DNA from 3 places in the Providencia sp. 6390 genome. Region 2 is predicted to be linked to each of the others. Evidence: predicted binding sites of a transcription regulator. Region 2 holds the regulator's gene; each other region holds the start of a gene.

Region 1 (2,277 bases), on a different contig from region 2:
GTCGCCCACGCCAATAATGTTTTATTCGCAGTTCCTGCCAATGCGCCTGTAATGATGTCAATTTGTTCAGCAGGCGTGACGCGTAAACCTTGCTTTTTAACTACCGGTAATTGCAGTTTTTGCATTAATTCATCAACTAAACAGCCACCACCATGCACAATGACTAATGGTCTTTGATGAGACTGGCGATAAGTTTGCAATGCCGTAAACAACCTCTCTAACGCTTCTTCGCTATCGAGTAATACACCACCCAATTTAATCACTAATGGTTGCATGGGGTTGATCCTTTATAAGTTCATTGACCGTAATGGCACTAAAGTAATGATTGAGTTTCATTAAAACCGAAACGGATATTCATGCATTGCACTGCCTGTGCAGCTGCACCTTTTAATAAGTTGTCTTCTGTTCCCACTAATATCAGATGTTCGCCTTTTAACACCAAACCGATGTCACAAAATGGCGTACCAACCACCGATTTAAGTGCAGGCACACCTTTATCATACAAACGCACCAAAGGCTTACCTTGATAGGCATTTTTGAATACCTGACGAATTTGCTCATCAGTCACCCCTGCTTTCACTTTGCAAGTAATGGTGGCTAAAATACCACGTGCAAAATTGCCTAAATGTGGAGTGAAGATCACTTCACGACCTAAATGAGTGGCTATTTCTGGCTGATGACGATGAGTAAAAATGCCATAAGGCTGTAAACTCACTTCACAAAAACTATTAGTCATTGAAGCTTTGCGCCCCGCGCCTGAAACACCACTAGTTGCGTTGATCACAGGCCACATTTGTTCATCAAGTAATTGAGCTTCAATCAACGGTTTAAGTGCTAGCTGAGAAACGGTTGGATAGCACCCCGGCACAGCAATCAACTGTGCTTGGCGAATTTTATCAGCCTGCCATTCTGCAAGACCGTAAACTGCTTGATCTAACCATTTGCTGTTTGTATGTTCAAAACCATAGTATTGTGGGTAGAAAGCAGCATCTTGAACACGATAAGCACCTGATAGATCAAACACGACACAACCAGCTTCCAAAAATTGAGGGGCGATGTCATGGCTGACTTCATGAGCCGTTGCAAGAAAGACTACGTCAATACCTTGTGCTGCTGCTGCAACATCGGTCAACGGTTGCACTGAAAGATCGATAATACCTTTATACTGGGGATGTAAATCAGAAAAGCATTTACCTGCATCAGCACTTTGCGCTGATACCATCAACCCCTGAAGGTTTATTTCAGGATGACGTTGCAGATAAGCTGCTAATTCCGCTCCAGTATAGCCACTGGCCCCGATAATGAGTGTGTTCAACATATACTTTCTACCTTGTACTCGTGACCCAAACAGTTTAATGTGTATTTTTATTCAAATAAAGTGCATGAATATTGATACTATTATGGATAAAGGCTGTCAACAGTGAATATTAAATTACCTGCATTTATTGAGATTTATCGTCAATTAATTGCCACTCCGTCCATCAGTGCAACTGATGCGCAACTCGATCAGAGCAATAAAGCGCTGGTTGAGTTACTTGGCGGCTGGCTAGAAACCCTCGGATTTACGGTGAATATTCAACCCGTACCGGATACCCGTGATAAATACAACCTACTGGCGTCAATTGGTGAAGGCAGTGGTGGCCTCATGCTGTGCGGTCACACGGATACCGTGCCATTCGATGAAGGCCGTTGGAGCAAAGATCCTTTTGCGCTAACTGAACATGATGGCAAACTGTATGGGTTAGGTACTGCCGACATGAAAGGCTTTTTTGCTTTTATTGTTGATGCGCTGCGTGATATTGATACCCGTAAATTTACTCGTCCGCTGCATATTCTTGCAACTGCTGATGAAGAAACCTCCATGGCAGGAGCTCGTTATTTTGCGGCAAGCACTCAATTGCGTCCTGACTTTGCTATTATTGGTGAACCAACCTCATTGCAGCCAATACGAGCACATAAAGGGCACCTTTCAAATGCCATTCGTATTACGGGTCAATCAGGGCATTCAAGCGACCCCGCACGAGGCGTTAATGCAATTGAGCTAATGCACGAGTCCATTAGCCATCTGATGACACTGCGTAACACATTAAAAGAGCGTTATAACAATCCTGCATTCGTGATCCCCTATCCAACCATGAATTTTGGTCATATTCATGGTGGTGATGCAGCAAACAGAATTTGTGGCTGCTGTGAATTACATATGGATATTCGTCCTTTACCGGGGCTCACTTTGCAAGATCTTGATGAGCTGTTGAATGAAACGCTTGAACCCGTCAA
Region 2 (2,277 bases):
CAATGACGTTAGGCTCACCTTGTAGACCACGGATCAGAGATAAGCCAAGACGTGCAGCTGCTTGGCCCATAGACAGTGTTGCTGACCCGCCACCTGCTTTAGCTTCAACAACCTCAGTACCTGCATTTTGGATACGCTTAGTTAATGCAGCAACTTCTTCATCAGTGAAACTTACACCAGGGATCTGAGACAATAAAGGTAGAATTGTCACACCTGAGTGCCCGCCGATAACTGGCACTTCGATTTCGTGAGTTTTCTTGCCTTTCAGTTCAGCAACGAAAGTGTTAGAACGGATAATATCCAGTGTTGTCACACCAAATAAGCGGTTTTTGTCATATACGCCTGCTTTTTTCAATACTTCAGCAGCGATAGCAACCGTAGTGTTAACTGGGTTAGTGATAATGCCGATCAATGCTTTCGGGCAAGTCGTTGCAATTTGCTGAACCAAATTACGCACGATACCTGCGTTAACATTAAATAGGTCTGAACGATCCATACCTGGTTTACGTGCAACACCAGCAGAGATCAGAACAACATCGGCACCTTTCAGTGCTGGCGTTGCATCTTCACCTGAAAAACCAACAACTTTAACGTCGGTAGGAATGTGGCTGAGGTCTGCGGCGACACCTGGAGTTACTGGTGCGATGTCGTAGAGAGAGAGTTCTGAACCTGCTGGGAGCTGATTTTTAAGAAGAAGGGCCAGAGCCTGACCGATACCACCTGCTGCACCGAGAACTGCAACTTTCATTCTGAAACTCCTTTATTTGTACTTTAAAAAGTATATGAATTCATCTTGTTATGTATTTAGTACATTACTGATAAAAAACAATTCATTAACAGATACTGAAACATATTAACGCAAATAATTTTCAACATTGATTTTGACTATTCTAAACAAAATCCTTATCTGTTAATGAGATAAGGGGCACTTTTTTAACAAATAGTTTTTATCACTATTGATTTTTGCATAATAAACTGTTTTTACTGCCGTTCATGATTTACTTCACAAAGTGATTAACAAAAAATTTACACCTTTTATTGGCAAATTGCATTATCTCTCTATGCGACTTGTCATATTTTCCGAAAAAAAATAGATAACCGTTTAAAATAACTTACTATTTTGTTTGCTGAATTCATAGCAAGATCACTATTACAAAACGATTCTTTGATCAAAATCTAATGAAGATAATGAGTTGCTATTATCTATAAAATCGTCACCACGCAATTTTGTTGCATAAAAATTCACATTTACGGATAATGCAACTCAATTTATAGTCAAAGGATGGGTTTATTATGCGTACACCGTCTAAACAAGAAGACTTGGTTAAGGCTTTTAAAGCCCTACTAAAAGAAGAAAAATTTAGCTCGCAAGCTGAGATAGTTATCGCACTACAAGAGCAAGGGTTTGAAAATATCAACCAATCCAAAATTTCCAGAATGTTAACAAAGTTCGGTGCTGTACGAACACGTAACGCAAAAATGGAAATGGTCTACTGCTTACCAGCAGAGCCGGGCGTACCAACAGCGACTAGTCCGCTAAAAAACCTTGTTCTCGATATCGATTATAACCACTCAGTGGTTGTTATTAGAACTAGCCCAGGTGCAGCACAGCTAATCGCTCGCTTACTCGATTCTTTGGGCAAAGCAGAAGGTATTTTGGGAAGTATCGCAGGTGATGACACCATTTTTTCAACCCCTGCCAATAACTTCACTACCGAAGAGCTTTATGAAGCCATTCTGACGTTATTTGATCAAGAACTTTAATCAAAACTCTATCACAGGCGGGAGCTTTCTCGCCGCCTTCTTCATCCGAATATTTTGTCTAACTTTCTTTCATAGGCAGTTCATTCACTATATGAATGAAAAAGGCAGCCTCAGCTGCCTCAGACTGCTGACAAACGCATTATGTTCGGCGACAGTCGTTAAAATTTTTGAAAAATACTACTCTTCGTGCTCAAATTCTGCTTTCTTTTTTAGCCCTGCCAGCAATTTACCGTGGATCCCACCAAAGCCACCATTACTCATGACTAAAATATGATCACCGGGCTGTGCAGTTTCGATCACCATATTCGTCAGTGCTTCAATATCAGAACTCCAGCGCGCAGGTTGGACACAATTTTCTGCAATATCAGTAACCATCCAAGGAATGTTTGATGGTTGGAAAAGAAACACTTCATCAGCACGACCTAGTGCTGGAGCTATATCGTTTTTACTGATCCCCATTTTCATGGTGTTAGAGCGAGGCTCCAATACAGCAATAATACGCGATGTGCCACC
Region 3 (2,277 bases), on a different contig from region 2:
GGACACAAACAAGTCTGCTTGCATTTTGCGGGCCTTCGCCACCCTAACTTTCAATGGAATAAATACATCTTCATTACGCGTCATATAAGCACGCATTTCAGGATCTTTATCAATCAACGCTTTTAGACGCCGTGCAATTTGCAACACCACATCTTTTTCACGCGTTTTATATTTACCTATTGCACCAGGGTCTTCACCACCATGCCCAGGATCTATCATAATAATAATTGGGCGGTCTTTGCCTGCTTTACCCGGTTTTTTGGCTTGAGCAGGCATTTTTTCTTCTAAATCGCCTTTATTGTAATCTTCTAGTAATGCAAGTAATGGATCATCCGTTGCATTGACTCCTTGTGGATAAAAGTCCATCACTAAGCGATTTTTAAATTCAGCAACTGGCCCCATGGTAAAAATTTGTGGGCTGACTTTATTTTTAACTTCGAAAACTAAACGTACTGTTTTTGGATCAAACTGCCCGACCCTGACTAATTTTAAGTGAGGATCTCGAGATTGAATTTGCGTTCCCATTTGCTTCAGAACATTATTCAGCTGCACCCCTTCGAGGTCGATAACTATGCGCTCGGGGTTATGCAATACCAACTGGCGATACTTTAACGGGACATTCGATTCTAACGTCACACGTGTATAAGATGATGCGGGCCAAATACGAACAGCAATAACGTTACTACTCGCAGCAAAACCGAATGGGCTGACGCTGAGCAACATAACTGCTGCAGCCCCTTTAATAAAGCGACGCTTAGATGAACTGTGCTCTTGGTGACTCATCAATAATTCCGAACCTAAAACATAATATCAGGTGATTTTAGAATAAAAGCCAAATAGAGGCCAGAAAGATAACTCTAACGAATCATTAGCATACTGTCATTAAGAATACACTTTTAAATATCTATATATGTAAATGCTAATAATAATAATGTTACAAACCTTATTTTATCTTTTACTTGATATTTATCGCCAAAAAGAATAAAAATACATTATTAGCGAATAAAAATTCACTTAAGAGGGTGGTTATGAAAGAGCGCAGCACCGAATTGGTTGATGAGTTTCGCCATTCGGTTCCTTATATCAATGCCCACCGCGGCAAAACATTTATTATTATGCTTGGTGGCGAAGCAATTGCGCATGAAAATTTTCCAAGTATTGTCAACGATATAGGTCTATTACATAGCCTTGGGATCCGCATTATAGTGGTTTATGGCGCTCGACCACAAATCGAAGGCATTTTAGCTGAACATAATTATGAAGCCGTTTATCATAAACATACTCGAGTCACTGACTCGAATACACTTGAATATGTTAAACAAGCTTCAGGGGCTCTATTGCTTGATATTACCGCACGTTTGTCAATGAGCTTAAGCAATACCCCATTACAAGGTGCTCACATCAATGTGGTCAGTGGGAACTTTGTCATTGCTCAGCCACTTGGCATTGATGACGGTGTTGATTATTGCCACAGCGGACGTATTCGCCGTATTGATGAAGATGCTATTAATAAGCAGCTCGACAATGGTTCTATCGTGCTGATTGGGCCGGTTGCTGTTTCTGTCACTGGTGAAAGTTTCAACCTCACTTCAGAAGAGGTTGCAACTCAACTTGCTGTCAAAATGAAAGCTGAAAAATTAATTGGCTTTTGTTCTTCACAAGGTGTGGCGGATAAAGAAGGCAATATTTTATCTGAATTGTTCCCAAATGATGCAGAAATTCGCATTCAAGAACTAGAGTCTGAGGGCGACTACTATTCAGGTACCGTTCGTTTCTTGCGTGGAGCTGCAAAAGCTTGCCGCCGTGGAGTACGCCGAAGCCACCTGTTAAGCTATCAAGAAAATGGCGCATTGATCCAAGAATTGTTTTCTCGTGAAGGTATTGGCACACAAATTGTTATGGAAAGTGCAGAGCAAATCCGTCGTGCCAATATTAATGATATCGGCGGGATCCTTGAGCTTATTCGCCCTCTTGAACAACAAGGGATCCTCGTTAGGCGCTCAAGAGAACAACTTGAGATGGAAATTGATAAATTTACCATCATTGAACGTGATAGTTTAATAATTGCTTGCGCTGCTCTATACCCCTACCCCGATGAAAAATTAGGGGAAATGGCCTGTGTTGCAGTACACCCTGATTACCGCAGTTCCTCTCGAGGGGAAGAATTGTTACATCGGGTTGCATTACAAGCTAAACAATTAGGGTTAGATAAACTGTTTGTCCTCACTACGCGTAGCATTCATTGGTTTCAAGAAAGAGGCTTCATGCCCGCAGAAA

The links. Region 2 encodes ArgR, which controls arginine synthesis, uptake and breakdown. Its sites were predicted from a motif close to ANTGAATAAAAATACANT; they were not measured.
Region 1: the regulator ArgR is predicted to act here: its motif matches at 1,357-1,374, upstream of argC (N-acetyl-gamma-glutamyl-phosphate reductase).
Region 3: the regulator ArgR is predicted to act here: its motif matches at 977-994, upstream of argA (amino-acid N-acetyltransferase).

The regions. Positions count from the first base shown of each region.
Region 1 covers NZ_JBYVYL010000008.1:236,714-238,990, reverse strand. The annotation lists gene argB (acetylglutamate kinase) at 1-275, opposite strand, end outside; gene argC (N-acetyl-gamma-glutamyl-phosphate reductase) at 314-1,318, opposite strand; gene argE (acetylornithine deacetylase) at 1,421-2,277, shown strand, end outside.
Region 2 covers NZ_JBYVYL010000005.1:273,185-275,461, forward strand. The annotation lists gene mdh (malate dehydrogenase) at 1-748, opposite strand, end outside; gene argR (transcriptional regulator ArgR) at 1,294-1,764, shown strand; gene mpl (UDP-N-acetylmuramate:L-alanyl-gamma-D-glutamyl-meso-diaminopimelate ligase) at 1,942-2,277, opposite strand, start outside.
Region 3 covers NZ_JBYVYL010000007.1:225,390-227,666, reverse strand. The annotation lists gene amiC (N-acetylmuramoyl-L-alanine amidase AmiC) at 1-783, opposite strand, end outside; gene argA (amino-acid N-acetyltransferase) at 1,029-2,277, shown strand, end outside.